Regions from separate parts of the Rhizobium sp. BG4 genome, predicted to be linked through region 1. Evidence: predicted binding sites of a transcription regulator. Region 1 holds the regulator's gene; each other region holds the start of a gene.
The links. Region 1 encodes PhoB, which activates phosphate uptake and scavenging genes when phosphate is short. Its sites were predicted from a motif close to TGTCATNNANCTGTCAT; they were not measured.
Positions count from the first base shown of each region.

Region 2: the regulator PhoB is predicted to act here: its motif matches at 1,577-1,593, upstream of F2982_RS10385 (DUF2794 domain-containing protein).
Region 3: the regulator PhoB is predicted to act here: its motif matches at 2,033-2,049, upstream of F2982_RS18755 (LTA synthase family protein).

Region 1 is NZ_CP044125.1:1,327,356-1,330,632, forward strand. Features, by position in the region: gene F2982_RS06960 (GcrA family cell cycle regulator) at 192-725, shown strand; gene phoB (phosphate regulon transcriptional regulator PhoB) at 810-1,493, opposite strand; gene phoU (phosphate signaling complex protein PhoU) at 1,527-2,240, opposite strand; gene pstB (phosphate ABC transporter ATP-binding protein PstB) at 2,285-3,100, opposite strand; gene pstA (phosphate ABC transporter permease PstA) at 3,116-3,277, opposite strand, start outside.
Region 2 is NZ_CP044125.1:2,034,230-2,037,506, reverse strand. Features, by position in the region: gene F2982_RS31515 (hypothetical protein) at 85-321, opposite strand; gene F2982_RS10390 (GNAT family N-acetyltransferase) at 591-1,148, shown strand; gene F2982_RS10385 (DUF2794 domain-containing protein) at 1,153-1,554, opposite strand; gene F2982_RS10380 (thioredoxin family protein) at 1,833-2,573, opposite strand; gene acnA (aconitate hydratase AcnA) at 2,791-3,277, opposite strand, start outside.
Region 3 is NZ_CP044125.1:3,746,635-3,749,911, forward strand. Features, by position in the region: gene F2982_RS18755 (LTA synthase family protein) at 58-1,986, opposite strand; gene F2982_RS18760 (NAD+ synthase) at 2,189-3,277, shown strand, end outside.

The DNA.
Region 1 (3,277 bases):
ATTCGATTCATCCGGATTCCCGCGACTCTTGTCACGGAGTCAGCCTCACACTAGGTTAAAACTCAATTACTAGACTGCATGCGGCGGAACTAGTCACCAAAATTAGTCAAGCGTTTCTTGTGTCGGATTCATCCGGGGCAAACGGTGAAGGATTCTGCCTTCACAACGCTTAAACGGCGGAGACACAGGGCATGAACTGGACAGACGAGCGGGTCGAGAAACTCAAGAAACTGTGGTCCGAAGGGTTGAGCGCGAGCCAGATCGCGGCGCAACTTGGAGGCGTGAGCCGGAATGCCGTTATCGGCAAGGTTCACCGTCTGGCACTGCCGGGCCGTGCCAAGGCCGGCGGCAATGCGACGGCGGCACGAGCTCCGAAGCGCACGACTTCGGCACCGCGCGCTCCGAACTATGCATCGCGCATGACGACCCGCACCGTTGCCCGCCCGCAGGGCGCAACGATGCTGAAGGAAGAGATCGAAATCGACGTCATGGAGGAGATGGAATATCGTCCGGCTTCCAACGTTGTCGTGCCGATCTCGCGCCGTCTCGGCCTGACGGAACTGACCGAGCGTACCTGCAAGTGGCCGGTCGGCGATCCGCTGAAGGACGATTTCCATTTCTGCGGCTGCGAAAGCCCGGATTCTTCGCCCTACTGCACCTATCACCAGCGCCTGGCTTACCAGCCGGTCAATGATCGCCGCAGGGCCGCAGCCCGGGCAAACTGAGCCGGGTAAAGACAAACGAAAAACGGGCCTTTCGGCCCGTTTTTTTGTATCTGCTTGTCAGGAGGCCGTAGCCTCCTTGATCACTCAGGCTTCCATGGAATAACCGGCACCGCGGACGGTGCGGATGACATCCTGCATGTTCGAGAAGTTGAGCGCCTTGCGCAGGCGGCCGACATGGACGTCGACGGTACGCTCGTCGACATAGATGTCGTGACCCCAGACGCCGTCGAGCAGTTGCGAGCGCGAGAAGACGCGGCCCGGCGACGACATCAGAAACTCCAGGAGGCGGAACTCGGTCGGTCCGAGACGGACTTCGCGGGTCTTGCGGTGAACGCGGTGCGTTTCGCGGTCGAGTTCGATATCGCCGCACTTCAGCACGGTCGAGAGAACTTCCGGCTTGGCGCGGCGCAGCATCGCCTTGACGCGGGCAACGAGCTCGGGCGTCGAGAACGGCTTGACGACATAGTCGTCGGCGCCGGTCGACAGGCCGCGGACGCGCTCACTCTCTTCACCGCGCGCCGTCAGCATGATGATCGGCAAGCGCTCGGTTTCCGGGCGCATGCGCAGCCGGCGGCAGAGCTCGATGCCTGATACGCCAGGCAGCATCCAATCGAGGATAAGAAGGTCCGGCGTGCGCTCCTGAAGGCGGATTTCCGCCTCGTCGCCGCGCAGGATGGTATCGACTTCGAAACCTTCGGCTTCGAGATTGTAGCGAAGAAGCACGCTCAGTGCTTCTTCGTCTTCAACGACTGCAACTCTCGGGATCATTCTATTCTGTCTCCTGAGGCCCGGTCCGGATGATTATTCCGTTACCGCGCCGACGGTGTTGGCGGTGTCGTCCTTCGGACGCTCGCCTTCCGGCTGAGCGCCGGTCGCCATGTAGTAGATGGTTTCAGCAATGTTCGTGGCGTGGTCGCCGATGCGCTCGATGTTCTTGGCGCAGAAGAGCAGATGCGTGCAGCTGGTGATGTTGCGCGGATCTTCCATCATGTAGGTCAGGAGCTCGCGGAACAGCGACGTGTACATCGCGTCGATTTCCTCGTCGCGCTCGCGGATCGACTTCGCCTTGTCGGCAGCGCGCGTCGTGTAGACGTCGAGCACCTCCTTCAGCTGGACGAGCGCGAGCTCGGAGAGATGCTCCAGGCCACGGGCGAGCTTGCGCGGAACGCCGGTGCTCTGCACGGCGATGACGCGCTTTGCGGTGTTCTTGCCGAGGTCGCCGACGCGCTCGAGGTCTGCGGCGATGCGGATCGAACCCATGATCTCGCGCAGGTCCGACGCCATCGGCTGGCGGCGGGCGATGGTGACGATCGCCTTGTCGTTGATCTCGCGCTCGGCGTGATCGAGGATCACGTCGTCGGAGATGACCTTCTGCGCCAGCGCCGCGTCGCCGTTGACGAGGGCGCGGACAGCGTCGGAAACCATCTGCTCGGCCAGGCCGCCCATTTCGGAAATGCGGCGCGAGAGGAACTTCAGGTCTTCGTCATACGCAGAAAAAATATGTGTCGATGCCATGGGGAAAGTCCTTGAGTGTCTATCGGGGGTCGTGACGCCAAAGATCAGCCGAAGCGGCCCATGATATAATCCTGGGTGCGCGGATCGTCCGGATTGGTGAACATCTTGTCGGTGTCGTTCTCCTCGACGAGGTTGCCGAGGTGGAACATGGCCGTGCGCTGCGAAACGCGGGCGGCCTGCTGCATGGAGTGCGTGACGATGACGATCGTGTAGGCTTCGCGCAGCTCGTGGATCAGTTCCTCGACCTTTGCGGTGGCGATCGGGTCGAGTGCCGAGCACGGCTCGTCCATCAGGATGACTTCTGGCGAGACTGCAACAGCGCGGGCGATGCAGAGGCGCTGCTGCTGACCACCGGAGAGGCCGGTGCCGGATTCATGAACGCGGTCCTTGACCTCGTTCCAGAGGCCGGCGCGCTGCAGGCTGGTCTCGACGATCTGGTCCATGTCGGCCTTGGTCTTGGCGAGACCATGGATGCGCGGGCCGTAAGCGACGTTCTCATAGATCGACTTTGGGAACGGGTTCGGCTTCTGGAACACCATGCCGACGCGGGCGCGCAGTTCGACCACGTCGATATCCGGATCGTAGATATCGTCGCCATCGAGCGTGATCTTGCCGGTGACGCGGCAATTGTCGATCGTGTCGTTCATGCGGTTCAGGCTGCGCAGGAAGGTGGACTTGCCGCAGCCGGACGGGCCGATGAGCGCCGTAACGGTGTTTTCGCGGATGTTCAGCTTGACGTCGAAGAGGGCGCGCTTTTCGCCGTAATAGACGGAAACGTCCTGGCCGATCATCTTGTAGGGAATGCTGTTCATCTTCTGGTCCAGAGCCTTTTCAACTGCTGCTTCTGTCAACATGTTCATTGGGTTTTACTCCGTTTACCAGCGGCGCTCAAAGCGACGGCGCAAGAGGATGGCTCCTAGGTTCATGACGATCAGGAACAGGAGAAGGACGATGATGGCACCCGACGTACGTTCGACGAAGGCGCGTTCGGCTTCGTTGGCCCACATGTAGACCTGGACGGGGAGCGCCGTGGACGG
Region 2 (3,277 bases), 710 kb from region 1:
TTTTGCGGAATGAGGATGCGGCGCTTCGCGTGGCGCATCATGACGATCGACATGCGGCCGGCATACGAAAGCCGGCCCTTTGTCTCAGAGCTTGCGCGCCGCCAGACGCCGCCGATCGAGCGCAACATGGTCGGAGCCGCGCTTCGTCAGACGGAATTGCCGCTTCTGGAATTCTCCGCGAATCTCGATAAAGCCCTTCTCCTCGGCCTCGTTCAAGGTCTTCAGGCTGGTGCCCTCGGGAGGAGACTGCCAATCGATGCCGACGGCGGCATGCAGCAAAACCAGGATCTTGATAATTGCGTTTCTCCATGGCTGACGCATGCGGCGACTGTGCCGCCTGAGGCAACGGGCCCGTTCAGCGAATGCCGTTCTCTAGAAGCTCCGGCGGCTTCGGTCAACTCGCTGGCTCTGCTGCCGGGCTCGATGTCACCCTACGCCGTGCCAAAACCAGAGCGGAACGACGGCAACAACGGCCGCAAGCATGATCAGTCTGAATGCACCGGCCCCGATACCCCATTCGCTTTTCCTGTTGCCAAATCTCGCGGCGAATGGTTTTCAGCCTGAACCACACTCCAGACATCGGCCGCCGAATGACCGTTAACCTCCGCGATATCTCCACCTCCGACCTCGACGCCATCACCGCGATCTACCGTGAATCCGTACTGTCGGGCGTCGCCAGCTACGAGATAGCACCGCCGGAGCGCCAGGAGATGGCAACCCGCCTCTCCGCCATAACCGGCCAGGGCTACCCCTATATTGCCGCCGTTGACGAAAACGGCGAGCTTCTGGGCTATGCCTATGCGTCGGCGTTCCGCACGCGGCCGGCCTATAGATGGATGGTCGAGGATTCGATCTATCTTGCCCCCGCCGCCCGTGGAAAGGGCGTCGGCAAGGCGCTGCTGGCGGAACTGATATCACGCTGCACCGCGCTCGGCTTCCGGCAAATGGTGGCCGTCATCGGCGGCGCCCATCCAGCCTCGATCGCGCTGCATCGTTCATCGGGTTTCGAGGAAACCGGCCTGCTGAAGGGCACCGGCTACAAGCACGGCCGCTGGCTAGACACGATGCTGATGCAGCGTGTGCTCGGCGAGGGCAAGGATACAGACCCGGATCTCTCTGCTTATCCAGGCAGCCTCTACAAGGGCTGAGCGCCTATTTGTCGACGAGCTTCAGCACCTTGTCGAAAACCTTCAACACCTGCGGCAGCTCGTGGCCACGCTTCAGGATCATGCCGTTGGTATTCACCACGGAATAGGCGCCCTGCTTGTTGGCAAGCTTGGGATCTTTCTCGATGGTGAAGAGGGGCATTTCGCCGGAGCGCTTGAAGACGGAGAACACCGCCTTGTCCTTCATGTGGTCGATGGCGTAGTCTTTCCACTCGCCCTCGCCGACCATGCGGCCGTAAATCCACAGGATTGCGTCCAGCTCTCGCCGGTGAAACGTCACCGGCAACGGATCCTTGCTCTGCTTGTATTCTTTAAGATCGACGACGACTGAGGAACTATTGTCGGCGGAACGGTGATCGCCATGCCGCAAATCCGGCTGATCTGTCATCAGTCTCCCTGTGCCTCCGCTTGTGACAGGAGAGTGACAGTTTGCCCGAGCCGCGCCAAATTGCAAGTGCGGCCAGTCATCACATTAATCATATGCTATGCAATCTCCTGAGCGCCGCAATTCAGTCAAAACAGCGCCTCATTTGCAGGGGAAATTCCGCTCACCGATTTGGCGCCAGCGCGCCAAAGGGCCCGGCTGAGCGTATCGACCTTAACCCCAGCCCCGAATACGATCAGCCGGGCCGCCCCGTTTTCCATCTGCCGGAGCAGATGAAACACTCAGATATTCTTGCCCGCCATGATGACGGTTGCGCCCAGGATCGCGGCCGGGTCACCATCAGCCGTAGCAGCCTGCAGCAGAATTGCACAGCCCTCGAGGTCGGCCTTCTGGAGCACCGTTGCAGGTAAGGTCAGGCTTGTTGCCTTTCCGTCCCACATGCCCACGGTTTCAATGTCGCTGACGCTGTTGATGTAGGAAATCTTCTGGCCGCTGTTCTCGCCCTTTTCGACGTCGATGGTCTTTTCCTTGTCGAAATAGACCATGACGACACTGGCCTTGCCCTGCCCGGCGCCGATCTTGATCTCCAGCTCGTCGCCGCGCATCTGCGCATCGACGGGCACGGAGAGACCCTTGCCCTCCGTGGAGAAGCCATTGATCTTACCGTTGATCGCCGAGATGTCGGATCCTGCCATATGGTCGCGGCCATTGACCACCACCTGCGGCGTATAGACGTTGCTGCGGCCGAGCATCCGGGCATAGCCATACTGCCGGTCGGTATTCTGCTTGGAGCTCAGCGTGTCGGTCCAGCCGAGATAATTCCAGTAATCGACGTGATAAGCGAGCGCGATGACGTCGCCCTGGCCGACGATCTTGCGGAATGCCGCATCAGCCGGCGGACAGGAGCCGCAGCCCTGGGAGGTAAAGAGTTCGACGACGCCTTTCGGCTTGCCGTCTTCGGCATGAAGCGGTGCCGCGAGCACCAGACCGGCAATCATCGAAATCAAAAAACGCGGCGACATTGCAACCTCTTTTCCAGAACATGCGGCGGACCGATACCGCAGGCCCCGATTACGACCGTAGAGATAATCCTTCCGGCTCAAAACGGGAAGTAACGAACGGGTGAGACAGGCCCACCCGCCATCGCAGCCGGAACACATCGCCGTGAGCCCCGTCCCGCAAAGAAAAACCGCCGGAGATTGCTCTCCGGCGGCGATTATCATGCGCTTGTCTTAAGAATTAAGCAGCGAGATCACGCAGAACCGTCTGCAGGATGCCGCCGTTGTTGAGGTAGATGACCTCATCCAGCGTGTCGACGCGCGACAGAAGCGGAACTTCCTTCACGGTGCCGTCGCCGTAGGTGATCTTGGCAATCTTCTTCTCACGCGGCTTGATGTTCTCGAGACCTTCGATGGTGACGATTTCGTCGCCCTTCAGGCCGAGGCTCTGCCAGGTCGTGCCCTCTTCGAAGACGAAGGGGATGACGCCCATGCCGACCAGGTTCGAGCGGTGGATACGCTCGAAGCTCTGCGCGACGACAGCCTTGACGCCGAGCAGGTTGGTGCCCTTTGCAGCCCAGTCACGCGAAGAGCCGTTGCCGTATTCGACACCGGCGAAGATGACCAGCGGAACGCCCTCGGCCTTATACTGCATGGCCGCGTCGTAGATCGATTCCTCTTCCTTCGACGGATAGTGGATCGTGAAGCCGCCTTCCTTGCCGTTCGCA
Region 3 (3,277 bases), 1.6 Mb from region 1:
GTCGGAGCCAGTATTCCCGCCGACCGGCGGAATGCAATGCAAATTAAAGTCTTAGGCTCAGTAGCTGGCTTCGTTGACCATCACGTGCTGCGGGAAGAAGCGGTCGAGCGTCTGCGCCTTGCCGAACATCACGTCATGCTGGAGATAGCGGTAGTCGCGCACCAGCGGGTCGAGCTTCTTGGGGTCGAGAACCCAATCCGGCGTGACTTCGTTCTTGCGGGTCGCCAGCTGGTAGCGGTCGATGATGTCGTACTTCTTCTGAACGCGGCCGAGGAAGCCCGTGTAGTAGGGATGCTCGAAGCCGGCGAATTTCAGCAGGTTATAGGAGATCAGCGACGGGCTGATCGTCCCGACATCCTGCTTCACGCCCTTCTTGCTCGACCAGATGACCAGCGGCGTCTCGTGCTGTTGCTTCATGACGTCGAGCGGCGCCTTGCGGGTGGCCACCTGGTCCGGCATGTAGCCGGCGCTCATGTAGACATTCCCGAGCGGCGGCAGGTGGTCGCCCCAGAGCACGATGATCGTCTCGCGGTCGCGGTGCGAAGCCCAGTCCATCAGCATTTTCAGGCTGTCGTCAGCTTCCTTGACGCCCTGCGTATAGGTGGCGAGCGTGGCGCGGTCGGCTTCCGGGATGTTGCCCTGGATCTCGATCGAGTTGTGCGCGTAGCGATTGGCCTCGTAGGGGCCATGTCCCTGCAGGGTGACAGCGAAGAAGAAGAAGGGTTTGTCGAGGCCGTCGCCCTCGCGCATGATCTCCTTCATCAGCGAGTCATCGGAGGCGAAGATGCCGCGCTTTTCCATCGGCGGAAGGGTTTCCTCGGTGCGGAATTCCTCGAAGCCGAAATCCTTGTAGACCTCGTTGCGGTTCCAGAACCAGCCGCTGAAGGGATGCAGCGCGCGCGCCGCATAGCCTTCGCCGCGGAAGAAGGTGGCGAGCGAGGGAATGTCGCGGCGGATATACTGCTGATAGGGAATGCTGCCATAGGGCAGGAAAGCATTCGAGAAGCCGGTCAGCGCCTCGAACTCGACATTCGCTGTCATGCCGCCGAATTCCGGCGAGAAGACATAGCCGGATTGCGCCGCACGGATCGTCGGCATCGGGTCGGCGCTGAAATTCAGGTTCTTCAGCCGCGTCGGATCCCAGAAGGATTCGCTCATTAGCATGATGACATCAGGCTTTTCGCGCGGGCCGGCGAGATATCCGTAGTTGCGGGCAGGGATCGCATCCAGCGCTTCGGTATTCAGCCCGGCCGGAGCCGCGACATCGGCCATCGGCACGTTGAAGATGAAGGCCAGGATGAAACCGTTGCTGCGGTAGTTTTCCTTCTGGTCCCACATCATCGGCACGACCTGCAGGCGGTCGCGGATATAGGAATATTGCGAATAATCCATCAGCGAGCCGAAGGCGGCGATAACGGGCAGGCCGAGGCAGAGGCGGCGCAGACGCGCCTGGCCCGAGAGCTTCGGGAAGGTGCGCCAGGCATAGCGCCAGCCGAAGACGATGCCGGCACCGAGAAGCGCGATACCGATGACGAGGGCGACCGCGGTGAAGGGCCGGTCACGGACCATCACCGGCAGAAGTTCCATGATCTGGCGGGCAAACAGGATATCCGACGGATAGAACGGGTCGGAGAGATAGTGCTGCTTCTGGTTCGAGACGAAAGCCGGGATCAACACCAGCGGCACGACGATCAGTGCGGATTGATGGCGGCGGCCGAAAGCGGCGTCCAACGTCAGCATCAGGATGGTCAGCATCGCCACCGTGGTCATGCCGGGGCGGGCCGTCGAGGTCAGGAAATCGCCGACATCGGCAAGCGTGCTGCGGGCGATCCATTCGACGGCGATGACGCTGAGCAGCGCGATCGACAAGGTCAGCGCGACGCTGAGGACACCGCGGGCAGCCGGAGAGCGGACATTGGAGCCGAGACCAGTGGAAAGCAGCACCATTCTTCTGGCCTGCGCGGACTTCATGACCGATGCGATCAAGGCGGACTCCAATGTCATTCCCGCCGATTTCGCGGCGTCATAAAAACTTCATCGAACTGTCACATGCCCGCCATGAACGCTAGATGAACCATTAATGTTTCCTTGCTTTTCCCTGGGATTTGAATTTTCCGCGTATCAGACACTGCCGCTTTTCATGGCGGAGCACGTTGCGGGGCGAGGACGCGCGCGCTAAATAAATGACATGACACAGGAAAACGCTCCCTTGAACACGCTCCGTATCGCCGTCGCGCAGCTGAACCCCACCGTAGGCGATGTTGCAGGAAATCTTGCGAAAGCCCGCGAGGCACGCGCCGATGCGGCACGCCAGGGCGCGGACCTTCTGCTTTTGACGGAGCTCTTCATTTCGGGCTATCCGCCAGAAGACCTGGTGCTGAAGCCGGCCTTCCTGAAAGCCTGCCAGAAGGCGGTCGACGATCTTGCTGCCGATACGGCCGATGGCGGCCCGGGCGTCATCGTCGGCTTCCCCCGCCAGGGCGAAACCGGGCGGCACAATTCGGTTGCGGTCATCGATGGCGGCAAGATCCTGGTGCTACGCGACAAGATCGACTTGCCGAATTACGGCGAGTTCGACGAGAAGCGCGTCTTCGACGAAGGCTCGATGCCGGGGCCGGTGAATTTCCGTGGCGTCAGGATCGGCGTGCCGATCTGCGAGGAGATCTGGAACGATCTCGGCGTCTGCGAGACACTGGCCGAAAGCGGCGCTGAAATCCTGCTGGTGCCGAACGGCTCGCCCTATTATCGCGGCAAGGTGGACGTGCGCCACCAGGTGGCGCTGCGCCAGGTCATCGAGACCGGCCTGCCGCTGATCTTCGCAAACCAGCTCGGCGGCCAGGACGAACTGGTCTTCGATGGCGCCAGCTTCGCCTTTAACGGCGACAAGTCGCTAGCCTTCCAGATGAGCCAGTTCGAGCCGGCGCTTGCGGTCACGACCTGGAAGCGCGGCGAGAACGGCTGGCGCTGCAGCGAAGGGCCGATGTCGCATGTTCCGGAGAAGGAAGAGGCCGACTACCGCGCCTGCCTGCTCGGCTTCCGCGACTACGTCAACAAGAACGGCTTCAAGAATGTGGTGCTCGGCCTTTCGGGCGGTATCGACTCGGCGATCTGCGCGGCGATTGCCGTCGATGCGCTCGGCGAGGAGCGGGTGCGCACCGTCATGCTGCCCTACCGCTACACATCGGAGGATTCGCTGAAGGACGCCGCCGATTGCGCCAGGGCGCTCGGCTGCCGCTACGATATCGTGCCCATCGAGGAGCCGGTGAAGGGCTTCACT